Regions from separate parts of the Erwinia sp. CGal63 genome, predicted to be linked through region 2. Evidence: predicted binding sites of a transcription regulator. Region 2 holds the regulator's gene; each other region holds the start of a gene.
What was found. Region 2 encodes PurR, which represses purine synthesis genes. Its sites were predicted from a motif close to CANGCAAACGTTTGCNTG; they were not measured.
Positions count from the first base shown of each region.

Region 1: a site for PurR is predicted at 2,657-2,674, ahead of MKZ79_RS07790 (amino acid aminotransferase). Genes of this name have one in related genera too.
Region 3: a site for PurR is predicted at 6,222-6,239, ahead of purL (phosphoribosylformylglycinamidine synthase). Genes of this name have one in related genera too.

Region 1 is NZ_JAKUMN010000001.1:1,695,142-1,705,605, reverse strand. Features, by position in the region: gene MKZ79_RS07800 (YcbK family protein) at 105-653, shown strand; gene MKZ79_RS07795 (MBL fold metallo-hydrolase) at 687-1,316, shown strand; gene MKZ79_RS07790 (amino acid aminotransferase) at 1,411-2,601, opposite strand; gene MKZ79_RS07785 (hypothetical protein) at 2,777-3,100, opposite strand; gene ompF (porin OmpF) at 3,332-4,435, opposite strand; gene asnS (asparagine--tRNA ligase) at 4,736-6,136, opposite strand; gene pncB (nicotinate phosphoribosyltransferase) at 6,303-7,508, opposite strand; gene pepN (aminopeptidase N) at 7,772-10,387, shown strand; gene ssuB (aliphatic sulfonates ABC transporter ATP-binding protein) at 10,443-10,464, opposite strand, start outside.
Region 2 is NZ_JAKUMN010000001.1:1,301,202-1,311,665, forward strand. Features, by position in the region: gene eptA (phosphoethanolamine transferase EptA) at 1-447, shown strand, start outside; gene MKZ79_RS05890 (alkene reductase) at 500-1,600, shown strand; gene gloA (lactoylglutathione lyase) at 1,805-2,212, shown strand; gene rnt (ribonuclease T) at 2,377-3,027, shown strand; gene MKZ79_RS05905 (Grx4 family monothiol glutaredoxin) at 3,096-3,434, opposite strand; gene MKZ79_RS05910 (NlpC/P60 family protein) at 3,796-4,563, shown strand; gene purR (HTH-type transcriptional repressor PurR) at 4,869-5,894, shown strand; gene punR (DNA-binding transcriptional activator PunR) at 5,922-6,830, opposite strand; gene punC (purine nucleoside transporter PunC) at 6,944-8,131, shown strand; gene cfa (cyclopropane fatty acyl phospholipid synthase) at 8,423-9,571, shown strand; gene MKZ79_RS05935 (riboflavin synthase subunit alpha) at 9,610-10,266, opposite strand; gene MKZ79_RS05940 (MATE family efflux transporter) at 10,361-10,464, shown strand, end outside.
Region 3 is NZ_JAKUMN010000007.1:89,467-99,930, forward strand. Features, by position in the region: gene MKZ79_RS18460 (O-antigen ligase family protein) at 1-1,064, opposite strand, end outside; gene MKZ79_RS18465 (MurR/RpiR family transcriptional regulator) at 1,359-2,198, opposite strand; gene murQ (N-acetylmuramic acid 6-phosphate etherase) at 2,358-3,260, shown strand; gene yfhb (phosphatidylglycerophosphatase C) at 3,373-4,011, shown strand; gene tadA (tRNA adenosine(34) deaminase TadA) at 4,051-4,563, shown strand; gene mltF (membrane-bound lytic murein transglycosylase MltF) at 4,600-6,057, opposite strand; gene purL (phosphoribosylformylglycinamidine synthase) at 6,324-10,208, shown strand.

The DNA.
Region 1 (10,464 bases), 390 kb from region 2:
ATCCGTCACGTTTCGTCGGTTGACGTCGCTTTTTTACCCGGTTAAGGTTCCCGGCGGTGAACATTTCCGCCGTTTCAGAACTTTTAGTTGGGTAACACAGATTAATGGATAAATTCGACTCTCATCGCCGTAAATTACTGGCTCTGGGTGGCGCGGCGCTAGGCCTGTCGCTGCTTCCGGGCCAGGCTTTCGCTTCGCTTTCCACTTCACGTCCACGCATACTGACGCTGAATAATCTCCACACCGGAGAAAGCCTGAAAACCGAATTTTTCAATGGTAAAAGCTATAACAGAGATGAGCTGACACGCCTGAACCATTTTTTTCGTGATTATCGCGCCAATCAGGTTAAGAGCATCGATCCGCATCTCTTTGACCAGCTTTATCGTCTGCAGGCGCTGTTAGATACGCGTAAACCCGTACAGCTGATTTCCGGTTATCGTACGCTGGCTACTAACAATTCGCTGCGCGAACGCGGCAGCGGCGTCGCTAAGCACAGCTACCATACGCTGGGCCAGGCAATGGATTTTCATATTGAGGGCATTGCTCTCAGCAATATTCGCAAAGCGGCGCTTTCCATGAAGGCAGGCGGTGTAGGATACTACCCGAGAAGTAACTTTGTGCATATTGATACCGGGCCCGCAAGGCACTGGTAAGAGATCCTGGCGTACCGGGATTAATGGAGCCCTATGAATTATGAAACTATTCCGGTAACCGCGTTTTCGCAAAACTGTTCGCTGATTTGGTGTCCGGTCACGCTGCAGGCGGCGGTAGTCGATCCGGGCGGCGACGCCGAAAAAATCAAAGCTCAGGCAGCGGCAAAGGGCGTCACCGTGACGCAGGTTCTGCTGACGCATGGCCACCTTGACCACGTTGGCGCGGCGGCGGAGCTGGCCGCTTTTTATGCCGTACCTGTCGTTGGGCCGCATAAAGCGGATGAGTTCTGGCTGCAGGGACTGCCGATGCAAAGCCAGATGTTCGGTTTTCCGGAATGCGCGCCGCTGACGCCGGACCGCTGGCTGGAAGAGGGCGAAGTGGTGCGGGTCGGCGATATTTCGCTGGAGATCCTGCTCTGTCCGGGCCATACGCCTGGCCATATCGTCTTTTTCGATCGTGCCTCCCGTCTGCTGATTTCCGGAGACGTTATCTTTAACGGCGGCGTGGGACGCACCGATTTTCCGCAGGGCAGCCACGCGGATTTAATTGCCGCCATTAAAAATAAGCTGCTGCCGCTGGGCGATAATGTCACTTTTCTGCCTGGTCATGGCCCCAGCTCTACGCTGGGTAAAGAAAGAATTTCCAATCCTTTTCTGCAGTAATTCATGAGCAACGCGTAAAAAAGCCTGCGATGCGCAGGCTTTTTTATTTCGCGACAGGGCGGAAGAGGGTTGTCCGCCCTCCGTTTATTATCGGCTAAAGAACTGCGGCAATGGCCTCGCACAGCGGCGCCATATTGTCCGGCGTCATTCCTGCCACGTTGACCCTGCCTGAATTAACCGCATAGACGCCAAACTCTTCGCGCAGTCTGATCACCTGATCTTTGGTCAGGCCGCTGAACGAGAACATGCCGTTTTGGTTAATGATAAAGCTGAAATCACCTTTCGCGCCTTTTTCCTGCAGCGTGTTAACAAACAGCTGGCGCATACGATGGATGCGCTGGCGCATATCGGTCAGCTCCTGCTCCCACAGCTTGCGCAGAGAATCGTCGCTCAGAATGGTAGCCACTACGGCAGCGCCGTGCGCAGGCGGGTTAGAGTAGTTGGCGCGAATAGTGGCTTTCACCTGGCTGAAGGCGGTGTCGGCAATGTCGGCCGCGCTGGCAACCAGCGTAAAGGCGCCGACACGCTCGTTATAAAGCCCAAAGTTCTTGGAGTAGGAGCTGGCGACAATCAGCTCCTGATGGCCAGCGGCGAAAATACGCAGGCCTTCTGCGTCCTCTTCCAGACCGCGGGCAAAGCCCTGATAGGCGAAGTCGAACAGCGGCAGCCAGCCTTTTTCCAGCGACATCTTGGCCAGCGTCTGCCATTGCTCAGCCGTAGGATCGATACCGGTAGGGTTGTGGCAGCAGCCGTGGAACAGCACGATATCGCCTGACTGCGCTTCACGCAGCGCGTTTAACATGCCGTCAAAGTCCAGCGCGTGGCTGGCCGCATCGTAATATTGATATTCACAGACTTCTAGTCCGGCAGACTGAAAGACGTTTTTATGGTTAGGCCAGCTCGGGTTGCTTACCCAGACGCGTTTCGTGCCGGTTTGCGTAGCGATAAAATCCGCCGCTACGCGCAGTGCGCCTGTACCGCCAGGGGTTTGCGCCGTCCGCGCGCGTTTGTCGCGCAGGATAGCGTTGTCCTTGCCGAACAGCAGTTCCTGAGTACATTTGCCAAAATCGGCCAGGCCATCAATGCTGAGATAGTTTTTAGTGGTTTCATTTTCCAGCAGAAATTGCTCGGCTTTTTTTACGCTGGTCAGCACCGGCGTCTTGCCGGTTTCATCTTTATAAACGCCGATGCCCAGATTGATCTTGTCAAGACGGTCGTCCGCGCGAAAAAGGTCGGCTAAGCCAAGAATAGGATCGGCGGGTGCAGCTGCAATGCGTTCAAACATAGTAAAAGTCCGTTGTAACCAAGCGAGGAATCAGGGTAACGCCACTCTGAAAAAATTGCCAACCGTTTGCGCTAAAACTGCGAAAGATTCATTGATGTACAGAAAGAGAATAGCGGCCTGGTAAAAGTAAGGCTGCGCCAGCGTTGAGAAGGTTTGCCGCTTTTAACCGGCAGGCTTAAAACCAGTGAAAGCCTTTAGCCATAATGCCGGCCAGCCCTAAGGCCACGCCAATCAGCGCGCTGAACATTAGCCGGAAATCCGTCTGCATATCTTTGCGGACGTCTTTTATCTCGCCGCGTATATCTTTGACTTCCCTACGCACATCTTTAATTTCACCGCGGATATCCTGCAGTTCATGTCTGATGTCGTTAACGTCATGCCTGAGCCAGGAAATGTGCATTTCGATGCGGGTAAAACGCGCTTCCGTCGTTTTTGCCGATCTCTTTTCCTGCTTTTCACTATCTGCTGGCACCGGACGAAAAGGGTTAAATATATCCATATAGAAACTCCTTTATTTACCAGACAAGGATTTTTTCATCTTCATTTTTGGCTGGCAAGATTTTGTTTAGCCCGAATAAAGAGGTTGTGGCGCGGCTCGAAATTTTATGCAACGGATACTGCATTGGAAGCAGCAAAAATCAAGGGCAGGTGGAAGGGCAAGACAGCGTCGCGAGATTCGGAAATAAAAAAACGGGGCCGAAGCCCCGTCAGATGATAGCGTATTGACTGATTAGAACTGGTAAACCAGACCTACAGCTACGATATCGTCGGTGTTCACGCCCAGACGGTTGTTGTCATCGATCAGGTTGATCTGATAGTCAACATAGGTGGACATGTTTTTGTTGAAGTAGTAGGTTGCGCCCACATCGATGTATTTATACAGGTCGGCATCGCCAACGCCTTCGATGTCTTTCAGTTTAGACTGCTCGTAAGCGATAGAAGGACGCAGGCCGAAATCGAACTGGTACTGAGCTACGATATCGAAGTTCTGTGCTTTGTTAGCAAAGCCTGTTGCAGTAACGGTGTTGCCGTTAATGTCAGTGGCATTGGCATTGCTGAAATAAGTCGCATTGCGGGTTTCACCGTAAGAAGCCGCCAGGTAGACGTTGTTCGCGTCATACTTCAGCGCGGTAGCCCATTGCTGAGTTTTGTCGCCGCGGCCATAAGTAGCCTGATTCTGAGCATCGGTACGATCGCTGGAGGCGTAAGCACCTACGATAGCTACGCCGATTGGTGAGGTGTAAGAGGTAGATACGCCCCAGCCGTCGCCGTTAGCGCGACGAATATCGTCACGGTCGTTTTTGCCCTGATATTGCACGGCAAAGTTCCAACCGTCGACCAGACCAAAGAAGTTAGTGTTACGGTAGGTAGCTACGCCAGTAGAGCGGCCTACCAGGAAGTTATCGGAGTTACCGGAATAGCCGCCGAACTCTGGCAGCATATCGGTCCAGCCGATAGCATCGTAAACCACGCCGTAGTTACGACCGTAATCAAGAGAACCGTATTCAGCGAATTTCAGACCGGCGAAGCCCAGACGGGTTTTGTTGCCGTCCTGCGCGTCGGAACCGCCTTCAGAATTGTTAGCCTGGATGTTGTATTCCCACTGGCCGTAACCGGTCAGCATGTCATTGATTTGGGTTTCACCTTTGAAACCAAAACGCACATAGCTCTGGTCGCCATCGTCGCCGTCGTTGTCAGAGAAATAGTGCAGACCGTCAACTTTCCCGTAGAGGTCCAGCTTGTTGCCGTCTTTGTTATAGATTTCTGCTGCATTGGCTGCACCAGCGGCTAACAGGGCTGGAATAACCAGTGCCAGAATATTGCGCTTCATCATTATTTATTACCCTCATTGGAGTTATCTGGACACCTGCCACTGCCGTCAATAATTCTTTACAGAACTACGATGAGAGTTTGGTGTCTTCCTGTGTCTGCACGCATCTTTCCATTGGCAGTCCGGTTAATCCACCTCGAAAATGCTACTAATCTCTTATTCTGGTTACAGAAGGAAAATTTGTATTTCAAAATGTAAATAATACGGAACTTTGTGAACTATATCTAAATTTACAAAAATAAAAAAAGGCCAGCGAGGCTGGCCTTAGTTATATATATGAATTTCTTATATTTAATGCTAAAATCAGAAGCTGGCGTTGCGCGGCGTTCTTGGAAAAGCGATCACGTCCCTGACATTCTGCACGCCAGTGACGTAAGCGATCAGGCGTTCAAAGCCCAGACCAAAACCGGAGTGCGGGACGGTGCCGTAACGGCGCAGATCGCGATACCACCAGTAATCTTCTTTATTCAGGCCCATCTCCGCCAGACGAGCGTCCAGCACGTCCAGACGCTCTTCACGCTGTGAACCGCCGATAATCTCGCCAATGCCTGGCGCCAGCACGTCCATCGCCGCCACGGTTTTACCGTCGTCATTCAGGCGCATATAAAATGCCTTGATGTCTTTTGGATAGTTTTTCACTACCACAGGCGCTTTAAAATGCTTCTCGGCCAGATAGCGTTCGTGTTCAGAAGAGAGGTCGATACCCCAGGACACGGCGTTTTCGAACTTCTCGCCGCATGCTTTCAGGATCTCAATAGCGTCGGTGTAATCTACCTGCGCAAAATCGGTAGTCACAAACTGCTCCAGGCGCGTAATTGCCTCTTTATCCACGCGCTCGGCGAAGAAGGCCATATCGTCAGCGCGCTCAGCCAGTACGGCTTTAAAGACATATTTCAGCATCGCTTCAGCCAGCGCCGCGTTATCTTCCAGATCGGCAAAAGCGACCTCTGGCTCCAGCATCCAGAACTCCGCCAGGTGGCGGCTGGTATGGGAGTTTTCAGCACGGAAGGTTGGGCCGAAAGTATAGATTTTGGAAATAGCGCTGGCGTAGGTTTCGCCGTTAAGCTGGCCCGATACGGTCAGGAAAGCCTCTTTGCCGAAGAAATCTTCGTCATAGTTAACTTTGCCTTCCGGCGTACGCGGCAGGTTTTCCAGATCCAGTGTGGAGACGCGGAACATTTCGCCAGCGCCTTCCGTATCGGAAGCGGTGATCAGCGGCGTGGAAACCCAGAAGAAACCCTGTTCGTCAAAGAAGCGGTGCAGCGCTTGGGCCAGAGTATGGCGAACGCGCGCGACGGCGCCGATCAGGTTGGTACGCGGACGCAGATGCGCTACTTCGCGCAGATATTCAATGCTGTGGCGCTTGGCCGCCATGGGATAGGTATCCGGATCGTCGACCCAGCCTACCACTTCCACCGCGCTGGCCTGGATTTCAAAACTTTGTCCTTCGCCCGGCGACTCCACTACCTTACCGGTAATGGCGACAGAACAGCCGGTGGTCAGGCGCAGGACTTCTTCCTGATAATTATTCAGAGAATTATTGACCACAGCCTGGACAGGATTAAAGCAGGAACCGTCGTAAACGGCGATAAAGGAAATACCGGCTTTTGAATCTCTTCGGGTACGCACCCAGCCGCGGACGGTGACTTCGCTGTCAACCGCGACCCGGCCTTGCAGTACATCCGCTACAGGCACAACGCTCATATAAGTCTCTCTTATGCAGAATTAAAATTACCCGATACCGGGGCAATGCTATGTTACTTGCCGCGAGACGAGACACAAGAAGAATTCGTTGCGATGCGGGAGATTTGTTGACTTAACGGCGATAGTCCACAGAGAGAAAGGCGAGATGCCTTTTTCTCCGGGGGAATCAGCTGGCTTTTTTCACCAGCGGCAGATCGAAAGCCTTACGCAGGGCGCGTACGAAAGCTTTATCCTGGCAGATAGTTTTACCCGGACTGTCGGAGAGTTTGGCGACCGGCTTGCCGTTGCACTCCACCAGCTTAATCACGATATTCAGCGGTTTTACCTGTGGGATATCGCAGGTCAGCCGCGTGCCGATGCCGAAAATCACCTCGACGCGCTGGCCGAAATGGCGGTAAAGCTCCACCGCTTTTGGCAAATCGAGGTTATCGGAGAAGACCAGCGTTTTTTCTTTCGGATCGATGCCAAGCTTTTCGTAGTGCGCGATGGCTTTTTCGCCCCATTCCACAGGGTCGCCAGAGTCATGACGCAAACCCTGATAGCTACTGGCGAAATTAAGGCCGAAGTCGCGCAGGAAAGCATCCATGGTAATGCAGTCGGTCAGCGCGATGCCCAGGTGATGCGGATACTCCTCCAGCCAGGCCTGCAGCGCGGCGCGCTGGCTATTGGCGAGCACCGGACTAATCTGCTGGTGCGCCTGAAACCATTCATGCGCCTGAGTGCCGACCGGCGTCAGCTGCAGCTGCCTCGCGACGTCGTAGTTGCTTGAGCCGACCAGCCACGGAAAATCCGCTTTCAGCGTGCTGACAATCGCCAGCTGCACGTCGCGCGAGAAGCGACGGCGCGTGCCGAAATCCATCAGCTTAAAGCGCGACATATCCATATCCGCCGTCAGCCTGCTGAAGTCGAGCAGCTTGCTTTGCAGACGCTCAACGGCCATTGCCGGCTGCGCCTGCGGTGAACGGTGGCGGTGCACTACCTCGCTAATCAGCGCCAGCAGCGGAACTTCCCACATAATCACCTCAAGCCACGGACCGGCGATGCGGATATCCAGCTTGCCCTGATGATTACGGATGCGTACCTGTGAAGGATCGTAGCGGAATTGTTTCAGCCACTGCAGATAGTCCGCGCTGAAAAAGGGCAGATCGGCCAGATAGCGACACTCGTCGTCGCTGAGCGCCAGCGACTGCATCATCGCCACCTGTTGGGCGATCTCGTCAGCGTAGAAGCCCAGCAGATCGTCGCCCCGGCAGCGGAACTCGGCCACCACGGAGACGTTCTGATAGCGATGAAATACCGCCTGCTGCATATGCAGTTTATAGGCGTCCGTATCCAGCAGTGTGGTCAGTATCGGGGAAGCATGTCGTGTCATGGTGCGTTTCAGCATCCTCTGGCGAAGAGCGTTATCCCTGGTTTGAAAAGTGGCAGTGACGCAGGAGTATAACTGGAATACTCATTTATTGAACCCGATCACAGCATAATTCCATTGGGCAGGTCGAGGGCAATCCGTGCGCTTGTTAAGAGAATGTATCTTTTAACAGCAATTCCCACACGGCGGCACGATTCAACATGGCAACATTTCGGTAAGCAGAATAGACTTGGAAAGTTAACTAATTACCGACCAGAGAAGGACTTATGACGTCACTGCCACAAGCCAAGAATCGCCATGATTATCGTGCGCCGGATTACACCATTACCGACATCGATCTGACGTTTGAACTGGATGCCGCTACCACTCGCGTCACGGCTGTCAGCCGGGTAAAGCGCCTGGGTCAGGCGGATGCGTCACTGCGTCTGGACGGAGAGGATCTGACGCTGATCGCGCTGGAGATCGACGGCCAGCCCTGGTCCGATTACGCGCTGGAAGAAGGCGCGCTGATTATTTATCAGCTGCCGGAAACTTTTACCCTGAAAATCGTCAACGACATTCATCCGGATAAAAACAGCGCGCTGGAAGGTCTTTATAAGTCGGGCGAAGCGCTCTGCACCCAATGTGAAGCCGAAGGCTTCCGCCATATCACCTGGTATCTGGATCGTCCCGATGTGCTGGCGCGCTTTACCACCACTATTATTGCCGAGCGGGAACCCTATCCTTATCTGCTTTCCAATGGTAACCGTGTGGACGGCGGCGAGGCGGAAAACGGACGTCACTGGGTAAAATGGGAAGATCCTTTTCCAAAACCTTGCTATCTGTTCGCGCTGGTGGCGGGCGATTTCGACGTGCTGCGCGACAGCTTCAGAACCCGCTCTGGCCGTGACGTCGCGCTGGAAATCTTTGTCGATCGCGGCAATCTCGATCGCGCCGATTGGGCGATGACCTCGCTGAAAAACAGCATGAAGTGGGATGAGCAGCGCTTTGGCCTGGAATACGATCTGGATATCTTTATGATCGTCGCCGTGGACTTCTTTAATATGGGCGCGATGGAAAACAAAGGCCTGAATGTCTTTAACTCCAAATATGTGCTGGCGAAAGCGGAGACGGCCACCGATAAGGATTATCTGGGTATTGAAGCCGTTATCGGCCATGAATATTTTCATAACTGGACAGGCAACCGCGTCACCTGTCGCGACTGGTTCCAGCTCAGCCTGAAAGAGGGGCTGACGGTGTTTCGCGATCAGGAGTTCAGCTCGGATCTTGGCTCGCGCGCCGTTAACCGTATCGATAATGTCCGCGTGATGCGCGGCGCGCAGTTCGCCGAAGACGCCAGCCCGATGGCCCATCCAATTCGTCCGGAACAGGTTATCGAAATGAATAATTTCTATACCCTGACCGTGTATGAGAAGGGATCGGAAGTTATCCGCATGATGCATACGCTGCTGGGCGAAGCGAACTTCCAGAAAGGGATGCAGCTCTATTTCGAGCGTCACGACGGCAGCGCCGCTACCTGCGACGACTTCGTACAGGCGATGGAGGATGCTTCCAACGTCGATTTATCCCAGTTCCGCCGCTGGTACAGCCAGTCCGGCACGCCGGTGCTCTCGGTGCGTGACGACTACAACGCCGAGCTGGAACAGTACACGCTGCACGTTACCCAGATGACGCCGCCGACCGCCGACCAGAAAAACAAGCTGCCGCTGCATATTCCGCTGGATATCGAGCTCTATGACAGTGAAGGCAACGTAATCCCTTTGCAGCACAACGGCCATCCGGTTCATCACGTGCTGAACGTGACGGAAGAGTTCCAGAGCTTTGTTTTCGACAAGGTTTACCATCAGCCGATTCCTTCGCTGCTGCGTGAGTTTTCCGCGCCGGTTAAGCTGGACTATAACTGGAGCGACGCGCAGCTTACTTTCCTGATGCGCCACGCGCGCAACGATTTCTCACGCTGGGATGCGGCGCAAAGCCTGCTGGCGACTCATATCAAACTCAACGTCGCGCGTTTCCAGCAGGGACAGCCGCTTTCGCTGCCGCTGCACGTTGCTGACGCCTTCCGCGCCGTTCTGCTGGAAGAGAACAGCGATCCGGCGCTGATGGCGCTGATTTTGACGCTGCCAGCGGAAAATGAGATTGCTGAGCTGTTCGACGTTATCGATCCGACCGCGATCGCGGAAGTGCGTCGGGCGCTGATGAGCACGCTGGCTACGGAGCTGGCGGATGAGTGGCTGGCGGTTTATAACGCGCAGCGCGTGGAGGAGTACCGCATCGATCATGCGGATATCGGCAAGCGTGCGCTCAGAAACACCTGTCTGCACTATCTCGCTTTCGGCGAAGTTGAGCTGGCCGACAGGTTGGTCACCTCCCAGTTCCGCCAGGCGAATAACATGACCGATTCGCTGGCGGCAATGGTGGCGTCCGTGGCGGCGCAGCTGCCGTGCCGCGAAACGCTGCTCAGCGAATTCGACGAGCGCTGGCACAAGGATGGTCTGGTGATGGACAAGTGGTTTGCTCTACAGGCCACCAGTCCGGCAGCCGATGTCCTCAGCCGGGTTCGCGCGCTGCTGAGCCATCGTTCGTTTACGCTGAGCAATCCAAACCGCATTCGCTCGCTGATTGGCGCTTTCGCCTCGGCCAACCCTTCCGCTTTCCATGCGGCTGACGGCAGTGGCTATCAGTTCCTGGTGGAAATCCTGACCGATCTGAATACGCGTAATCCTCAGGTGGCTTCGCGCATGATCGAGCCGCTGATTCGTTTTAAACGCTATAACGAAGAGCGTCAGGCGTTAATGCGTAAGGCGCTGGAACAGCTAAAAGCGCTGGATAATCTTTCCGGCGATCTCTATGAGAAGATCGGTAAGGCATTGAAAGACTAATTGCCTTGCCAGTAAAAAAGCCCCGATCTTCGGGGCTTTTTCGCTGACTTAAAGATTAGCGCTGCGCGTAGCGCTTC
Region 2 (10,464 bases):
GACTGCGCCAGCCAGGCGCTGGTCAATACCTACGACAACTCTATTGTCTATACGGATGCCATGCTGGATCGCACCCTCAGCCTGCTGAAAAACTACAGCGATCGCTTTAACGTCGCGCTGGTTTATCTTTCCGACCACGGCGAATCGCTGGGTGAACACGGCATCTATTTGCATGGCGCACCCTATATGCTGGCGCCCACGCAGCAAACGCATATTCCTTTTCTGCTGTGGCTTTCAGAAGGCTATGCCAGCAGCTTTGGCATCGATCGGCACTGTTTGCAGCGGCAGGCCAGCCGCGAGGCCGTGTCGCAGGATAATCTTTTTCATACGCTGCTGGGGATGATGAACGTGCAAACGGCAGAGTATCAGCCAGCGCTGGATATGATCCGATCGTGCCGTACGATTACGGATAACCGCGCTTTCTCTACTACGCTCATCACTCATTGACTATTACGGCTGGCCGGCGTTATCCCGACAGCCGGTTAACAAGGAGCGACTGATGGAGCTGAAAAAACTTTTTTCCCCGCTAAAAATCGGCGCGGTGGTAGCGCCTAACCGTATCTTTATGGCGCCGCTGACGCGCCTGCGCAGCATTGATCCAGGCGATATTCCCACGCCATTAATGGGCGACTATTATCGCCAGCGCGCCAGCGCCGGTCTGGTCATTACCGAAGCCACGCAGATCTCTTTTCAGGCCAAAGGCTACGCGGGCGCGCCGGGCCTGCACACCGCCGCGCAGATCGCCGCCTGGAAAGCCATTAACGCGGGCATTCATCAGCAAGGCGGCCACAGCGCGGTACAGCTATGGCATACCGGCCGCATCTCCCACAGCAGCCTGCAGCCCGACGGCAAAGCGCCCGTTTCGGCTTCGGCGATCAATGCCGACACCCGCACTTCCCTGCGCGACGAACAGGGCCGAACCATTCGCGAAGCGACCTCAACGCCACGCGAGCTTCGCGAAGATGAGATCGACGATGTTATTAACGATTTTCGCCAGGCGGTGATCAACGCGCGCGAAGCGGATTTCGATCTGGTGGAGCTGCATTCAGCGCACGGCTATCTGCTGCACCAGTTTATTTCGCCCGCCTCTAACCAGCGCACCGATGCCTACGGCGGCAGCGTGGAAAAGCGTACCCGTTTCGCGCTGGAGGTGGTCGACGCGGCTATCGACGGCTGGCATGCCGACAGGATCGGCATCCGCATTTCGCCGCTTGGCCCTTTTAACGGTCTGGACAATGGTGAAGATCAGGAAGAGGCGGCGCTCTACTATATTGGCGAGCTGGCGAAGCGCAATCTGGCCTACCTGCACATCTCTGAACCGGACTGGGCGGGCGGCAAACCTTATAGCGACGCTTTTCGTCGGGCGATCCGCGCGGCTTATCCCGGCGTGATCGTAGGCGCCGGCGGTTATACTGCCGAAAAAGCGGAGGCGCTGATTGAGCAAGGGCTGATCGACGCCGTGGCTTTTGGCCGCGATTTTATCGCCAATCCGGATCTGGTAGAGCGCCTGCGGCAGAACGCGCCGCTGAACGAGCAGCGTCCGGAGCTCTTTTACGGCGGCGGCGCGGAAGGCTATACGGACTATCCTACGCTGGACTAGCCTGCGGCTTTTCTCGCCACCCGGCGCTTAACAACAGGATAGAGCACGCATTTCCTGGTTTTCGCCGGGTCAGAGCTGCTATTCTGTTGCGCTGATTTTTCGGTTTTAACGCCGTATGCCGCCGCAAAGGCCTGCCGTTCCGGTAACGGCAGCGAATTCCGGCTATGCTTGTTATCCGATGATAACGCTTGATAAGAGGATGTTATGCGCTTACTTCACACCATGCTGCGCGTTGGCGATCTGCAACGCTCCGTTGATTTTTACACCAAAGTGCTGGGCATGCGCCTGCTGCGCACCAGCGAGAACACCGAGTATAAATATACGCTGGCTTTCGTGGGCTACACCGAAGAGAGCGAAGGCGCGGTGATTGAGCTGACCTACAACTGGGGCGTCGATAAATATGAGCTGGGCGACGCCTATGGCCATATCGCGCTGGGCGTGGACGATGTCGCCGCTACCTGCGACCGCATCCGCAACGCGGGCGGCAACGTTACCCGCGAAGCTGGCCCGGTTAAAGGCGGCACTACCGTGATCGCTTTTGTGGAAGATCCGGACGGTTATAAAATCGAGCTGATCGAAAACAAACATGCAGGCCACGGCCTGGGCGCGTAACGCGCGCTGAAACTCAGGCGTCCGGTTCAGGCCGCGGCGTCCTGCGTTTAGCTGTTCAACCCTGTGAAGGCGCCACTGCGGCGCCTTTCTTTCGCCTTTCCCCTGCTGCAACCCATGCCGAAATTTGCCATACTATGCGCTCAATTTTCGCCTGTGAGATCCTGATGTCCGAATCGAACGAACTTAACGCCCTCAGCAGCCGTTTTCGCGGTTTTTATCCGGTAGTGATCGATGTTGAAACCGCAGGTTTTGACGCTAAAACCAATGCCTTGTTGGAAATAGCCGCGGTCACGCTGAAAATGACCGACGACGGCTGGCTGGAGAAGGACGAAACGCTACATTTTCACGTTGAGCCGTTCGAAGGTTCCGTTCTGCAACCCGAAGCGCTGGCCTTTAACGGCATCGATCCCGCCAATCCGCTACGCGGCGCGGTCAGCGAATATGAAGCGCTGCACGCCATCTTTAAAGCCGTACGCAAAGGCATTAAGGATCAGGGCTGCAATCGCGCCGTGATGGTGGCCCATAACGCCACTTTCGACCTCAATTTTATGAACGCCGCGGCGGAACGCGCCGGACTGAAGCGTAATCCTTTCCACCCTTTTGTGACTTTTGACACCGCCGCGCTGAGCGGACTGGTGCTGGGACAAACGGTGCTGGCCAAAGCCTGTACCGCCGCCGGTATGCCGTTTGACAGCACTCAGGCGCATTCGGCGCTCTATGATACCGTGCAAACTGCCGATCTGTTCTGCGAGCTGGTTAATCGCTGGAAACGGCTGGGCGGCTGGCCGCTGCCGCAAACGGCGAACGCCGAATAAAAAAACGGGCCTGACGCTCTGTCAGGCCCGATCGTTTTAAAATCCTGCCGCTTGCTTGCCGCGCGCTGTTATTCCGCCGCGTCGGAAGGATATTTCTGCGCGGTTTCCTTGATCAGCTGCTGCAGTTCGCCAGCCTGGAACATCTGGATAATGATGTCGCAGCCGCCGACCAGCTCGCCGTCCACCCACAGCTGCGGGAAGGTTGGCCAGTTGGCATATTTTGGCAGTTCGGCACGAATTTCCGGATTCTGCAGGATATCGACATAGGCAAAACGCTCGCCACAGGCGGAGAGCGCCTGCACGGCCTGCGCCGAAAAGCCGCAGCTTGGCAGTTTCGGGGAGCCTTTCATATACAGCAGGATCGGGTTCTCTGCGATCTGGCGCTCAATTTTCTCAATAGTGCTCATAAATGCCTTCCTCAATCGGCTACTTCGTGTCTGTATAGTGTAGCGAGTCTGCGCGCGCGATGAAAATGGCATTTTCAGCCGCCGCAAGGCCGCTACGTTTTGGAAACAGAACGTTAAAATACCATTTCCCGCTCGCTCACGCTGCGTTAACTGCAAAAAATCGCGGCAAAATTGCGCAGATAAGCGGTTGAACAGCCTGAATTTTACAGCTTTTACCGCTTCGCGAGGATTGAAACAAAAAAGGCCTTACTTTTTAGTAAAGAGTTCGTTTAGAATTGACCTAACCGACTGCCCAGGCGCAGATCTCCTGATTAAGCCATGCTCTTGCCTCTGGCGGGAGCACAAACTGTTAATGGTAAAGATGCGTTTACTCATCACGCTGCTGATGCTGGCTTTTGCCCAGCTGTTTATCTCTATGGCGCACGCATCGCCACACGCCGCCGTTAAGGCGGATCATCATAAGGCAGACAGCGTTACGCCTGCCCGCGAAAGCGATCGCCGCAAGCGCCGACCGATTAAAACCACCGCCCGCAAAGTAAAAGAAACCCGTCAGCCCGTTGTTAAAAAATATAAGTTGCGCAAAAAAGAGCAGCACGCCGTCGCCGCGCTACCGCCGAAGAAACGCTACGGTCGTCATCGCTTGCGCAACGAGGAGGCGGAAGCCCTGACCAGCGGCTCGGCCACCTCGCCGCTCAGGCTCAGCAAAGCGCACCGCGCGCGCTATCAAAAAGCCCGCGAAACCGCGATGAATAAACTGATGGATCAGCTGGGCAAGCCCTATCTGTGGGGCGGCACTTCGCCTAAAACCGGTTTCGACTGCAGCGGCCTGGTCTGGTACGCCTATAAGGATTTGGTTAAATTTAAAATCCCTCGTACCGCCAACGAGATGTACCATCTCAGAGACGCGGCCTCTGTTAAACGCAACGAGCTGGAGAAAGGCGATCTGGTCTTCTTCCGCATTAACGGTCGCGGCGCGGCGGATCACGTTGGCGTCTATCTGGGCAACGGCAAATTTATCCAGTCGCCGCGCACCGGCAAGGATATTCAGGTCAGCGCGCTGACGGAGGATTACTGGGAGCAGCACTATGTCGGCGCCCGTCGGGTCATGACGCCGAAAACAATCCGCTAGCCTGCTGTACTCCGGCCGGTATCGTCGCAGACGAACCGGCCTTTTCACCGCAAATTTCCACCGGCCGGCCTAAAATTCTCGTTTTTTGCGCCTGCTCTTGTTAGAATCCACGATCTGTTGCGCAACGGGCCTGTTTGTCGCTATCGCCTCCTTCCAGGCCGGTTTCGCATTCTGTTTACTCCCTTCTGATGTAACCATTCCGCAACAAAATATGCGCAATTTATATCAGGAGCGCTGGAATTCCAGGCAAACGTTTAACAAACCGCTTTTCAGTGACTTACTGAACAGCGCAGGAGTCTTTTTTCATGGCAACCATCAAAGATGTGGCCAAACGCGCCGGCGTGTCCACCACGACCGTGTCCCACGTCATTAATAAAACCCGCTTTGTCGCTGAAGAGACGCGGGAAGCCGTCTGGGCAGCGATTAAAGCGCTGCACTATTCCCCCAGCGCCGTGGCCCGCAGCCTGAAGGTCAATAACACCAAAACTATCGGCCTGCTGGCGACCTCCAGCGAAGCGCCCTACTTCGCTGAAATTATCGAGGCGGTGGAGCATAGCTGCTTCGCTAAGGGCTACACGCTTATCCTGGGCAACGCGCATAACGAGCTGGAAAAGCAAAAAGCCTATCTGTCGATGATGGCGCAGAAGCGCGTCGACGGCCTGTTGGTGATGTGTGCCGAATACCCGGACGAGCTGATCACCATGCTGGAAGAACACCGCAATATTCCGATGGTGGTCATGGACTGGGGCGAATCGCGCGGCGACTTTACCGATACCATTCTGGATAACGCTTTTGAAGGCGGCTATCTGGCGGGCCGCTATCTGATCGATCGCGGCCACCGCGATATTGGTGTGATCCCCGGCCACATGGAACGCAATACGGGCGGCGGCCGCCATGCCGGTTTCCTGAAGGCGCTGGCGGAAGCGGGCATTACTCTGCGCGACGAATGGCTGGTACAGGGCGATTTCGAACCGGAGTCGGGCTATCGCGCCATGCAGCAGCTGCTGACGCAAAAGCAGCGGCCTACCGCGGTTTTCTGCGGCGGCGACGTGATGGCGATGGGCGCGATTTGCGCAGCGGATGAAATGGGCCTGCGCGTGCCGCAGGATATTTCGGTGATCGGGTATGATAACGTGCGCAACTCGCGCTACTTCACGCCTGCGCTGACTACCGTGCATCAGCCAAAAGAGCGCCTGGGCGCGACGGCGTTCAATATGCTGCTCGATCGCATCACCAGCAAGCGCGAAGAGCCGCAGACCATTGAAGTGCACCCTACGCTGATTGAGCGCCGTTCCGTTGCGGATGGCCCTTTCCTCGACTATCGTCGCTAGCGTTACGGGCGGCGCCAGGCCGCCCTGTTAAGCTTCCCGCAGCCATTCGCTGTTCAGCGTCTCCGTTTCCCCCAGATACTCCAGTAGCCACTGCAGCGCCGGCGAAGCCTGCTGTTCCGACCAGCTGACGCAGCAGGGACTGTCCGGAAAAGGCGGATCCAGCTGCAGTTCGCACAGCGAGCCGTTTTGCAGTAGCGGTTGCGCAAGATGACCTGGCACCATGCCAACGCACAGTCCGGCCAGCAGGCAGTCGAAGGCGCTTTCCCAGTCTGGCGCCACCAGCCGTCGCTGGTTGTCCAGCGTCCAGGTCGTTCTTTTGGGCAGCGCGCGCGAGGTATCCTCCAGCACCAGCGAAGGCCATGCGCGGATCGCCTCTTCGCTGACTTTCTCCTGACGTTGCGCAAGCGGATGACCCGCTTTGACTACGCAGCGCCAGTTCAGCATCCCCATATTGCGAAAAGCGAAGCGTCCGCCAACCGGGATAGCCTGCGTCGCGCCGATCGCCACATCGACCCGACCATCGGCCAGCGCGTCCCAAACGCCGTTAAAGACTTCTGGTGACAGATGCAGTTCCATATCGGGAAAGTGGCGGTAAAAATCCACCACCAGCTGGCGGGTTCGCGACGCTTTGACGATGCGATCCACGGCGATATTCAGCTGTCCGCGCCAGCCGTTGGCGACCTGCTGACACTGCCGTCGCGTGGCAAGCATTTTTTTGATAACAAGACGCCCTTCCTGAATAAAATGTTCGCCTGCGGCCGTAAGGACGACATCCCGATGGCGTCGCTCGAACAGCGGTACCGCCAGCCACTCCTCCAGCTGTCGTACGGTATAACTGACAGCGGACGGAACGCGGTGCAGCTCCGCCGCTGCTGCGGTGAAGCTGCCGGTTCTGGCGACCGCATCAATCACTTCAAGCGAATGTTCTGACCACATAATCTTCCTGCAAAATTTTTGAACGCAGGACGCAAATATTACCGTTTCACAAGCGCCGCGCCACTCTTTTACACTGCCGGCCGCGATTCACCTGACAATAAGAGCGATTTAACATGCCTTCGAAAGGATTTTTGCTTTACCTGGCGCTGCTCAGCGTCGCCGGTTTTCTGGCCACCGATATGTATCTGCCTGCCTTTACCGCCATGCAGCAGGATCTCCAAACCGAAGCAGGCGCCATTAGCGCCAGCCTGAGCCTGTTTTTGGCGGGCTTCGCCAGCGCGCAGCTGTTCTGGGGGCCGCTTTCCGACCGTATCGGCCGCAAGCCGGTGCTGTTGATGGGGCTGGGACTCTTCGCCGTCAGCTGCGGCGCGATGTGGTGGGCGGACTCGACCGCCATGCTGCTGGTGCTGCGTTTTGTGCAGGCCGTAGGGATTTGCGCCGCCGCCGTAAGCTGGCAGGCGCTGGTTATCGACCGCTACCCCGCCGCGCAGGCCAACCGCGTTTTTGCCACTATTATGCCGCTGGTGGCGCTCTCGCCGGCGCTGGCGCCGCTGCTGGGCGCCTGGCTGCTGAACCACTTTAGCTGGCGCGCCATCTTTCTGGCGCTGCTGCTGCTGGCGCTGATCCTGCTGGTCGCCACGCTGTTTCTCGCTTCGCCCGGCGCAAAGCCACACAAAGAGGAAGCGAAAGTCGGCTTCTTTACCCTGCTGAAATCGCCGGTCTGGAGCGGCAACGTGCTGATTTACGCCGCCTGCTCCGCCAGCTTTTTCGCCTGGCTGACCGGTTCGCCTTTTATTCTGGCGGAACGGGGCCTGTCGCCTGGCGATATCGGTCTGAGCTATGTGCCGCAAACGCTGGCCTTTTTGGTCGGCGGCTACGGCTGCCGGACGCTGCTGAAACAGACGGAAGGCGCTTCGCTGCTGCCATGGCTGCTGGCGCTGTATGCGCTCAGCGTCGGCGCTTTCTTTATCGCCGCTCAGATGGAGGCGCCGTCGACCTGGGGACTGCTGCTGCCGTTTTGCGGAATGGCGCTGGCCAACGGCGCCATCTACCCGATTGTGGTCGCCAACGCGCTGCTGCCTTTTCCTCAGGCGAGCGGTAAAGCGGCCGCGCTGCAAAATACCCTGCAGCTTGGCCTCTGCTTTATCGCCAGCATGATCGTTTCCGGCTTTATCGCTACCCCGCTCTTCACTACCTCGCTGGTGATGCTGAGCACGATCTTTATGACGATGCTTGGCTATATGTTACAGCGAAGCCGGTCAGTCAGAACGACCTATGCTCGCGCAGAAAGTCGCCGTTAAGAGACTGATTCTATTTAGTTAGTCTCCTAACAATAAGCCGTTGAATATTGCCTGAGGTGAGCATATACTCAATTCAGGCAATAAATTATAACAATCCCGTATCATTTTTTTGAGTCCTGACAGGGTTGTCCGGGTATGTTGTGGCAGGCTCCCTCCGCTCTGCAGGTTTCAGTTCAATCCTCTGTAACGCCTGATATCAGGCGCACGTCGTCGCGTGCGTTTTCTCACATACCTGCGGAAATTGACTATTCTTTTTCTCAGGTTTCAATCACGAAGGGTGATGGAGAAGCTATGAGTTCATCGTGTATAGAAGAAGTGAGCCTGGAAGAAAATCAATGGTATCGCATCGTCCAGGAAATGCTGCGCAAAGCCGATATCGATATCAACGGCAGCCGCCCCTGGGATATTCAGGTGACGCACCCCGATTTCTTTAAGCGCGTGATGCAGGAAGGATCGCTGGGCCTGGGCGAAAGCTATATGGATGGCTGGTGGCAATGCGAGCGGCTGGATATGTTTTTCCATCGCGTTCTGCTGGCGAAGCTGGACCAGCAGCTGCCACATCATTTCAAAGATACGCTGCGTATCGCCGCTGCCCGTCTGACCAATCTGCAATCACGCAAGCGCGCCTGGATAGTCGGCAAGGAACATTACGATCTCGGCAACGACCTGTTCACGCTGATGCTCGATCCCTATATGCAATACTCCTGCGGCTACTGGAAAGAGGCGCAAACGCTGGAGCAGGCGCAGGAAGCCAAGCTGAGGATGATCTGCGAGAAGCTCTCGCTGGAGCCGGACATGACGCTGCTGGATATCGGCTGCGGTTGGGGAGGCCTGGCGGCTTACGCTGCACGCAACTACGGCGTAGAAGTCTCTGGCGTCACCATTTCCGCCGAGCAGCAGAAGCTGGCGCAGCAGCGCTGCGAAGGGCTGGACGTTACTATTCTGCTACAGGATTATCGTGACCTTGACCAGCAGTTCGATCGCATCGTCTCCGTGGGCATGTTTGAGCACGTTGGGCCGAAAAACTACGCCACCTATTTTGATGTCGTCGACCGCAACCTCAAGCCGGATGGCATATTTCTGCTGCACACCATCGGCGCCAATACAACGGACGATAAGGTCGATCCCTGGATCGATAAATACATCTTCCCCAATGGCCGTCTGCCTTCCGTACGGCATATCGCCGAAGCGCACGAGCCGCATTTTGTCATGGAAGACTGGCATAATTTCGGTGCGGATTACGATCTGACGCTGATGGCCTGGCACCAGCGCTTTTTAGACGCCTGGCCGCAGCTGGCGGACAGCTATGGCGAACGTTTTAAACGGATGTTCAGCTACTATCTGAACGCCTGCGCGGGCGCCTTCCGCGCGCGCGATATCCAGCTCTGGCAGGTCGTGTTTACTCACGGCAAGGAAGGCGGTTTGCGGGTGCCGCATTAGCACAGGATAAAAAGGTCGGCGCTGATGCCGACCTTTTTTTATTCCGCTTCCGGCTCGCTTTCCGCAGCGGCGGCCAGAAGTGCGGCTTCGCGCTGCGCCAGCACGCGCTCAACGGTTTCGACAATCGCCTGAGTGTGCGGATCGATCTCGATATTCACGCGATGCCCCAGACGTTTGCTGCCCAGCGTGGTTCTGGCCAGCGTTTCCGGGATAAGATGCACGCAGAATTTGGTTTTGGTGACTTCGCCTACGGTCAGGCTAATACCGTCGATACCGATAAAACCTTTATGCAGAATATATTTCATCTGCTCACTGTCCTGCGGCTTAAACCAGATTTCGCGGTTATTTTCCGAGGTCAAAATTTTCGTAATTTCCGCGGTAGTCATAATATGACCGGACATTAAATGACCGCCGATTTCATCGCTGAATTTTGCCGCGCGCTCGACGTTGATTAAATCACCTGGTTTTAAATCGCCCAGATTAGTGATGCGCAAAGTTTCTTTCACCAGATCGAAACTGACGCGATCGCCTTCAACGGCCGTGACCGTCAGGCAGCAGCCGTTGTGCGAGACGGATGCGCCCAGCTCCAGGCCCGGCAGCAGCTCCTCGGGCATACGAATGATATGCGTGCGAAAATTCGGTTTCTCTTCGATTGCCAGCACCTCTGCGGTGCCCTGCACAATACCGGTAAACATAATTATGACCTCGGTGGATTTTTCGCTATTCTTGTCAGATCTTAAAACTATATCAAATAGTCCCTCTCCCTTCAGTTAAAAAACAGGTGTATACGTGCAGAAGTATCTGACAGAGGCGCGTCAATTGCTGGCGCTGGCGATCCCGGTCATCTTCGCGCAGATAGCGCAAACCGCCATGGGCTTTGTGGATACGGTGAT
Region 3 (10,464 bases), on a different contig from region 2:
AAGATGCCAAAGAGCGATGTAAATTGCAAAAACTCGTTATGTAGATGGACATCAATATATTCTAATGCGAATGAGCCTGGCTGATTGATGTTTATCCAGTTACGGATTATCGTATTTCTGGTTGTCTGAGTTTCACCTAATGGGTTTTCCTGAATGGCAATCAAACCAGATTTCCATAGCGTAAAGCGTGAACCCAAAGATGTATGGTCGTCACCCTGACTGAAACGAGTGATTTCCTGCTGAGTAGTGTCAAATCTGGAATATATTATATTTTTACTGAAGATAGCTATAACGGTAACAGCCAGTAAGATTGCGATTATCGATGCCGGTTTGAAAGCTTTACCCTGCCATAATGCGTTAACCAAAATAGCCAGCGAGAGTAGCGTATGAATAAACATCGCCGATCGTGTTTCAGTTAAAAGAATAACGTATATTGAGAGCAGGCAAGTACAAATAATTGCCGTGAATCTGATGCGTATATTTTTTATTTGATTCAACATCGTCATCATGACCAGCGCCAGCGCACTGTATGCGTAGGCGGTCATTGTTGCACGATTTATACCGAGAACTATTCTGTCAACGCCATTGATATGCTGCCAGATGCCGTACACGCTGGACAAGATAAAAGCTGCTCCTAGTGAAACCCAGGTGAGCTTGTATAAAAGCTTTTTACTGACAAACTCTTTTCTTACCCCCCATAGGGTAAATAAAGCAATTAGCGTTCCCAGAAACCAACGTTTAGCAGGTGTAAAAAGCAGGCCATTATCCACATCCGGTACTTTATGATAAGAAGCTATTGATGACCATACTGTGTACATCAAAGCGAGAAGCAGTCCGGGAATAATTATCTTAGCGGTAAAGAGTGTGGAACGAATGTCTCTGAAATTGATCACAATGCCAAGTGCACATAAATAGCTACAGAGATAAAATGAAATTCTACTGGCTTTCTCATGAACATATCCGAATGGCACTATTAACAGAAGTAAAACCAGAGAGAGGGAAAAAACGATCCGGGTTATCTGTTCTTTTCTTGCACAATTTTGAAGCGAGTCTAGATAGTACATTTATAATATCCCTGGCATAAAGAAGCTTTCACTGTCAGACATAAACGTTAGTTGCACGAAATCTCAATAGCAATTGATATGTTGCCGCCATATCGTTACACAGGTCATCATTACGCCCGCCTGTGAAATGATAATTTATGTGTGCTGCTTGTAGAAATGGCCTACGTTTATAACTTATCCTTTTAAAAAAATCAAAAGCGTCAAGTTAAAAATCTGGACGAAGTTCGGATTATCTTCTTGAAAATCATCATAAATAAAGCCATGCCTTTTCAGAGTTAGGATACGCGCAAACATTTATACCAGCTTTTTCACCAGCGCCTCGCTGTGACGAATATGGCTGGAAGCGCGCTCCGGATCGTGCTGCACCAGCGCCATAAACAGCAAATCGGTCAGCGCCAGCTGTGCCGATGTCGAGGATATCGCGGCGCTGCTGGTGGTTTGCTCTTCGGCTACCGTATAAAGACAGTGAGTGGCGCACTGCTGCAGCGTATTGGGCGTAAAGCCGGTAAACGCCAGCACGCTGGCGCCGGCACGACGTGCTTCCTGAGCGGCCAGGTTGATCTCACGCCTTTCGCCGGTATAGGAGATAGCCAGCAATACATCGCCCGGTTCCAGCGCCTGCACGCTTGCCAGCAGCGCATGCATATCCTGTTCAGCCACGGCGTGAATGCCTATCTTCATCAGTTTCCATGAAAAATCCTTCGCTACCAGCCCGGATGCGCCGATACCTACCAGAACGATACGTTTTGCCTCTTTCAGCAGCCGCAGCGTTTCCAGCAGCTTCTCTTCGCTATTAATATCCAGCGTGGCGCGGATCGCGGACTGCTTCTCCGCCAGCAGCTTCTCGCCCACGACTTTTAACGGATCGTCGCTTAAGATCAGGTTGTGTACGGTAATGGCGTCTTTTTTCGCCAGGGATTCGCTTAGCGCCAGCTTCAGCGCCGGAAAACCTTTGTAGCCCAGCTTTTGCGCGAATTTCACCACGCTGGACTGGCTGACGCCCGCTTCTTCCGCCAGTTTCTGCGAGCTGAGATGGCGCGCCTTGTCCGGCTGCGACAGCAAAAAGTCCGCCAGGCGCCGTTCGTTCAGCGCCAGCGAAGGATAAAGTTGTCGAATGCGTAGCAGTGAGCTCATTGGCTTCTCCTTAAAACGGCCTGTACACGGTTCAGCACGCCGGACAATCCTACGCAAGGCGGGCCATAAGCGAAAAAAAGGCGCCTGAGAGAGAGGTATGAATATAATATTCAACCATTCAGCCGTTTATTGAATTAAAAATTCATTTGAGAGGATAGCATGAATCTTGGCGCACTGATTTCTGAAACGCGCAACCCCGAGACAATGGAGCTGGACAGCCTCTCCACGCTGGAGATGGTGAAGAAATTTAACGAACAGGACGCCACTGTTGCAAAAGCGGTTCGCCAGACGCTGCCGGCAGTGGCGCAGGCGGTTGACGCCGCCGCGCAGTCGCTGCAGGCCGGCGGTCGGCTGATTTATATGGGCGCGGGCACCAGTGGACGTCTCGGCGTGCTGGATGCTTCCGAATGTCCGCCAACCTTTGGCGTACCGCACGGTCTGGTTATCGGCCTGATTGCCGGCGGGCCGGGCGCGTTGCTGAAAGCGGTGGAGGGCGCCGAAGACAACGAAGAGCTGGGCGTCAGCGATCTGCAGGCGCTTGAGCTGACGGCGCAGGATATGGTGATTGGCCTGGCCGCTTCCGGGCGCACGCCTTATGTTATTGGCGCTTTGCGTTTCGCTCGCGAGCTGGGCTGCCGCACGGCGGCGATTTCCTGCAATCCCGATTCGCCCATCGCGCGCGAAGCGGCTATCGCTATTTCCCCTGTGGTCGGGCCGGAAGCGCTGACCGGCTCGACGCGGCTGAAGTCGGGAACGGCGCAAAAGCTGGTGCTGAATATGATCTCAACCGGCGCGATGGTAAAAATCGGCAAGGTTTATCAGAACCTGATGGTGGATATGCAGGCTACCAACGTCAAGCTGGTCGATCGCGCCTGCCGCATGGTTTGCCAGGCAACAGGCTGCGAACGGGAAGAGGCGGAGCAAGCGCTGCGGCAAACGGCCTGGGAGGTAAAAACCGCTATCCTGATGGTGCTCAGCGGCGTCAACGCCACTGAAGCCAAAGCCTTGTTGGCCCGACACGGCGGCTTTCTGCGGGCAGCTCTACAGGAAAGCATTGGCTGAGCCATACGGCCCAGTTTTGACATCGTTGTCTCAGCGTCCACTATTATTAAAGGCAAAAGTGTCATTACCGCGCAAGACGCGCCAGGTTGGGGAGTTCCCCGAGGAGAGAGGTTTGGTAACTGGTCAGGAACGACGCGTGGTGTTTTTCGATCTCGACGGCACGCTGCATCAGCAGGATATGTTCGGCACCTTTATGCGCTATCTGTTATGGCGACAGCCGCTCAATTTGCTGCTGGTGGCGCCGCTGCTGCCCGTGGTCGGCGCTGGCCTGCTGATTAAAGGACGCGCCGCGCGCTGGCCGATGAGCCTGCTGCTGTGGGCCATCACCTTCGGCCACAGCGAAAAGAAGCTGCTGGCGCGAGAACAGGCTTTCGCGCAGTGGTTCCGCCTGCGGGTCACCGCTTTTCCCGTGGTGCAGCAGCGCCTTACCGACTATCTGAACAGCTCAGACGCCGATGTCTGGCTGATTACCGGTTCGCCGCAGTCGCTGGTCGAGAAAGTCTATTTCGACTCCGCCTTTTTACCAAAGGTGAAGCTGATCGCCAGCCAGATGACGCGCGGCTATGGCGGCCGTCTACTGGCGATGCGCTGCCTGGGACATGAAAAGGTGGCGCGGCTGGAAGAGCAAATCGGCACGCCTCTGCAGCTTTACAGCGGCTATAGCGACAGCAAGCAGGATAACCCGCTGCTTTTCTTCTGCCAGCATCGCTGGCGCGTCACGCCGCAGGGCGAACTGCAACAGCTGGAGTAAACGGGTATACTGCCCGGCGATTTTTGGCTGGAGACTCAGGTGAGCGATACCCTAATTGATGAAAAGTGGATGCGCCATGCTCTGACGCTGGCGCGCCGCGCCTGGGAAGAAGGCGAAGTGCCGGTCGGCGCGGTGCTGGTGCAGGGCGATACCGTTATCGGTGAAGGCTGGAACCGGCCTATCGGCCACCACGATCCGACTGCCCATGCGGAGATTATGGCGCTGCGGCAGGGCGGCAAGGTGCTGGAGAACTATCGGCTGCTGGATACCACGCTCTACGTAACGCTGGAGCCGTGCGTGATGTGCGCCGGCGCGATGGTGCACGGCAGAGTAGGGCGGCTGGTGTTTGGCGCCAAAGATGAGAAAACCGGCGCCGCAGGGTCGCTGCTGGATGTGTTGGGCCACGTTGGGATGAATCACCAGGTGAAGGTGGAGCAGGGCGTACTGGCCGCCGACTGTGCCGCCATGCTTAGCGATTTCTTCCGGCATCGCCGCGCGGAGAAAAAAGCGCTACGCGACCGGCTGCGAGCGGAAGCGCAGCAGAAGCAATAGCCCGCTTTAAGGCGCCGCCATCGGCGCCTTTTTCTTTCAGTTCAGCGCCACCTGCGGCTCCACGGTCGGATAGCCCTGGCCCAACTGCGCTTCCATCGCCGCCTGCTGCGCCAGCTTTCTCTCCTGATCCTGCAGATAGCCCGACAGGCTCTGCTGATAGATGCGAATATTTTCCACGTAGTTGTAGGCTTCCTGTCCGCGCGCGTAGCCGTAAGTGGTCTGGCTGTAGTAGCGCTTCTGGCTCAGCATCGGCAGACGCTGCTTGACGTCGGCCCAGCTGTCCGGATTGCCTTTTTGCTTCTCTGTCAGCCTGCGCGCGTCCAGCATATGCGCATAACCCATGTTGTAGGCGGCCAGCGCGAACCAGATGCGCTCGTCTTCCGGAATGGTCGCCGGCACCTTCTCCATCATCTTCACCAGATACTCGCTGCCGCCGCGAATGCTCTGCTCCGGATCGGTTCTGTCGCTGACGTTGACGCTGTCCGCCGTGTTGCGGGTCAGCATCATCATGCCGCGCACGCCGGTAGGCGAGGTCGCCTGCGGATTCCAGTGCGACTCCTGCCAGGAGATGGCGGCCAGCAGCCGCCAGTCGATGTCGCTGGCGTATTTCTCAAACAGCGGGCGAATAGCCGGCAGCATACTGTCGATAGCGCGCAGGAAAGTGCGGGTATCGACATAGTCGAAGGTGCCGACGTGGCCCAGATACTTCTCGTCCAGCCGCGCCATCGCGCCTTCTTCCGCCATCTGGTTAAAATAGTCCAGCATGGCCGCATAGAGGCTGTCGTCATCGTCGCGCTGCATATACCAGGTGACCGGCTCTTCGTCTGTGATGTCGAAGGCGACGGCCAGCTGCGGATGGATGCGCTGCAGCAGCGCGATAGAGACGGAATCGCCAACCGTATAGTCCAGCTTGCCGTCCGCTACCGCCTCCAGCAGCGCGTTAGGGCTCTGATCGGTCGAGATGGCCCAGTCCAGGTCGGGATACTGGTTTTGCCGAATATCCCGCAGCGTGGAGGCGAAAGCGGAATCGGAAGCCACCGTCAGACGGCCTTTCAGCGCGCCCAGATTTGGCGGACGCGGTTTGCCCATCCGGTAGACCAGCTGCTGGGAAACGGAATAGTAGGTTGGGCCGGTGCGGAAACGCGCCAGGCGATCGCTGTTGTAGATCAGCCCGGCAGCCAGCACGTCCGCTTTGCCTTCTTCCAGATCGTCAAACAGCTCGCTGAGATTCTGACGCACCGTAATCTGTAGCTTCACGCCCAGATAATCGGCGAAGCGCTTCGCCAACTCGTAATCCATACCGGCCGGTGCTTTATTCACTGTGTAGTAAGTCAGGGGCGAATTGAGCGTGCTGACGCGCAAAACTCCCCGTGCTTTTATCTGTTCCGTCTGGTTCAGCCCGCTGCTGTGCCACGGGATCGACGGCCACAGCGCAAGCGCGAGCAGTACCGTCACCAGCCCGATGAACAGATAATTAATTTTCAGGCGTTTCAAATGGTTATCTCTCGATTTCTCTCAGGATTCTGTCTGTAACGGCAGTATTTGTGGTCTGTAAGAGGCCCTGAGCGTGGGGCATTTTGCGCAACTCCTGACGCCCGCGCAACTGAAATCATGCAAAATTGTGCGCTTTTCAGCCAATTCCCCAGCGCGATAAATTCTGCGCAAACGGTTTCGTAACCGGCGGGGATTCTCTATAATGGCGCCCGTTTTCCCTGTTGCGCCCAAAGAAGCGTCGCCTGGCGCTCTGACGAGAGATCTTTATGATGGAAATTCTGCGTGGTTCGCCCGCTCTGTCGGCATTTCGTATTAACAAACTGCTGGCCCGCTTTCAGGACGCTCACCTGCCAGTGAGCGACATTTACGCCGAGTATGTCCATTTCGCCGATCTCAGCGCCCCGCTTAACGAGGCTGAAAAAGCGCGTCTGCAGCGCCTGCTGAAATATGGCCCGTCTCTCGCCGAACACACTCCCGAAGGACGTCTGCTGCTGGTGACGCCTCGTCCGGGAACCCTTTCTCCCTGGTCTTCCAAAGCAACGGATATCGCGCACAACTGCGATCTGCCGCAGGTAAAGCGCCTGGAGCGCGGACTGGCTTTCTATGTCAAAGCGCCGCAGTTAACCGAGGCGCAGTGGCCGCAGCTGGCCGCGTTGCTGCACGACCGCATGATGGAAATCGTCCTCAGCGATCTGTCGCAGGCAGCCCAGCTTTTCGCGCACCATGAACCCACCGCGCTGACCAGCGTGGACGTATTGGGCGAAGGCCGCGTAGCGCTGGAGCAGGCCAACCGCAAGCTGGGGCTGGCGCTGGCGGAAGATGAAATCGACTATCTGCAGCAGGCTTTCGAGAAACTCGGGCGCAACCCTAACGACATTGAGCTCTATATGTTCGCCCAGGCGAACTCGGAGCACTGCCGTCACAAAATATTCAACGCCGACTGGATTATCGACGGGGAAAAACAGCCGAAATCGCTGTTTAAAATGATCAAGAACACCTTTGAAAAAACGCCGGAACACGTGCTCTCTGCTTATAAAGACAACGCGGCGGTAATGGAAGGCTCGCAGGTCGGTCGTTTCTACGCCGATGGCGACCGCTACGATTTCCATCAGGAAGAGGCGCATATCCTGATGAAGGTGGAAACCCATAACCACCCAACGGCCATTTCTCCGTGGCCTGGCGCGGCGACCGGTTCCGGCGGCGAAATCCGTGACGAAGGTGCTACAGGCCGCGGCGCGAAACCTAAAGCGGGTCTGGTGGGCTTCTCCGTTTCCAACCTGCGTATTCCCGGCTTTGAGCAGCCGTGGGAAGAGGATTTCGGCAAGCCCGACCGCATCGTTACCGCGCTGGATATTATGACCGAAGGCCCTCTGGGCGGCGCGGCGTTTAACAACGAGTTCGGCCGTCCGGCGCTGACCGGCTACTTCCGCACCTATGAAGAAGAGGTCAACAGCCACAACGGCGCCGAGCTGCGCGGCTACCACAAGCCGATTATGCTGGCTGGCGGCATCGGCAATATTCGCGCCGATCACGTGCAGAAAGGCGAAATCAGCGTGGGCGCTAAGCTGATCGTGCTCGGCGGCCCGGCAATGAATATCGGCCTGGGCGGCGGCGCCGCCTCTTCAATGGCTTCCGGCCAGTCCGACGCCGATCTGGATTTCGCTTCGGTACAGCGCGACAACCCGGAAATGGAGCGCCGCTGTCAGGAAGTGATCGACCGCTGCTGGCAGCTGGGCGAAGAGAACCCGATCCTGTTTATCCACGACGTGGGCGCGGGCGGCCTCTCTAACGCCATGCCGGAACTGGTCAGTGACGGCGAGCGTGGCGGCCGCTTTAACCTGCGCGATATCCTGAGCGACGAGCCGGGCATGAGCCCGCTGGAAATCTGGTGCAACGAATCCCAGGAACGCTACGTGCTGGCCGTCGCGCCGGAAAAACTGGCGCAGTTTGACGCGCTTTGCCAGCGTGAACGCGCGCCTTACGCCGTTATCGGCGAAGCTACGGAAGAGATGCACCTGACGCTCAGCGACAGCCACTTCGACAACAAGCCGATCGATATGCCGCTGGACGTGCTGCTGGGCAAGACGCCGAAAATGACCCGCGACGTCGCCACGCTGAAAGCCAAAGGCGAGCCGCTGGCGCGCGAAGCTATCACCGTTGCCGATGCCGTTAATCGCGTGCTGCATCTGCCGACCGTGGCGGAAAAAACCTTCCTGATTACCATCGGCGACCGTAGCGTCACCGGCATGGTGGCGCGCGATCAGATGGTCGGCCCGTGGCAGATCCCGGTCGCTGACTGCGCGGTAACTACCGCCAGCCTGGACAGCTACTACGGCGAAGCGATGGCGCTGGGCGAACGTGCGCCGGTCGCGCTGCTGGACTTCGCCGCTTCCGGCCGCCTGGCCGTGGGCGAAGCGATCACCAATATTGCCGCCACGCAGATTGGCTCGCTGAAGCGCATCAAGCTTTCCGCCAACTGGATGGCGGCAGCCGGCCATCCGGGCGAAGACGCCGGTCTGTACGAAGCGGTGAAAGCGGTGGGCGAAGAGCTTTGTCCGGCGCTGGGCATCACTATTCCGGTCGGCAAAGACTCCATGTCGATGAAAACCCGCTGGCAGCAGGGCGCCGAACAGCGCGAGATGACTTCGCCGCTATCGCTGGTGATCACCGCTTTCGCCCGCGTGGAAGATGTTCGTCGCACCGTCACGCCGCAGCTTCAGCCTGAGCGTAATAACGCGCTGCTGCTGATCGACCTGGGTGAGGGCGCTAACGCGCTGGGCGCGACGGCGCTGTCGCAGGTTTATCGTCAGCTTGGCGACAAGCCAGCCGACGTGCGCGACGCCAACAAGCTGGCGGGCTTCTTTAACGCCATGCAGGCGCTGGTGGCCGACGGCAAGCTGCTGGCCTACCATGACCGTTCCGATGGCGGCCTGTTGGTGACGCTGGCGGAAATGGCCTTTACCGGCCACTGCGGCGTCGAGGCGGATGTTGCCGCGCTGGGCGGCGACTCGCTGGCCGCGCTGTTCAATGAAGAGCTGGGCGCGGTGATCCAGATCGCCGCAGAGGATCGCGAGCAGGTAGAGCAGATCTTTGCCGCGCACGGCCTGGCTGACTGCGTGCATTTCCTCGGCCGCGCGCTGCCGGGCGATCGCTTCGTTATTACCTCCGGCGATTCTGCGGTCTACAGCGAAAGCCGCACCACGCTGCGCACCTGGTGGGCGGAAACGACCTGGCAGATGCAGCGACTGCGCGATAATCCGCAGTGCGCCGATCAGGAGCATGAAGCGAAGAAAAACGATCTCGATCCGGGTCTGAACGTGAAGCTCTCGTTCCGTCCGGAAGAGGATATCGCCGCGCCTTATATCGCCACGGGCGCGCGGCCGAAAGTAGCCGTGCTGCGCGAGCAGGGCGTCAACTCTCATGTCGAGATGGCGGCCGCGTTCCATCGTGCCGGTTTCGACGCCATCGACGTGCATATGAGCGACCTGCTGGCCGGTCGCCGTGGTCTGGAAGATTTCCAGACGCTGGTGGCCTGCGGCGGTTTCTCCTACGGTGATGTGCTGGGCGCAGGCGAAGGCTGGGCGAAATCGATTCTGTTCAACAGCCGCGTGCGCGACGAGTTCGAAACCTTCTTCCATCGTCCGCAGACGCTGGCGCTGGGCGTCTGCAACGGTTGCCAGATGATGTCTAACCTGCGCGAACTGATCCCTGGCAGCGAAGAGTGGCCGCGCTTTGTGCGCAACCAGTCCGAGCGCTTTGAGGCTCGCTTCAGCCTGGTGGAAGTGGCGGCCAGCCCGTCGCTGCTGCTGGCCGGCATGGCGGGATCGCAAATGCCGATTGCCGTATCGCATGGCGAAGGTTTTGTGGAAGTGCGTGATGACGCGCATCTGGCTCAGCTTGAGAGCAAAGGCCTGGTGGCGCTGCGCTTCGTCGATAACTTCGGCAAAGTGACGCAAACCTATCCCGCTAACCCTAACGGTTCGCCAAACGGCATCACCGCGGTCACTAACGAAAGCGGCCGCGTTACCATTATGATGCCGCATCCGGAGCGCGTGTTCCGTACCGTCAGCAACTCCTGGCATCCGGCGGAGTGGGGCGAAGATAGCCCGTGGATGCGGATCTTCCGCAACGCGCGCAAGCAGTTAGGCTGATTCAGTCCTGACCCAACAAGGCAGCTTCGGCTGCCTTTTTTTATGACGGTTAAGCGGCTGTTGCAAATTAACGACAGCGTAAAAACTGGCTGTCTCTCAATGGCGACATCTAACTGATTGATAAAGATAGAATCATAAGGATAATCCTAATCCTGTTACCGATTGACGACAGTTTGTAGCGGGGAGCGGTATGGGTTGCCGTGTTTTTTCTGCAAAAAGCGTTTAAAACCAACCCATTGTAAATATATTTTAAAAC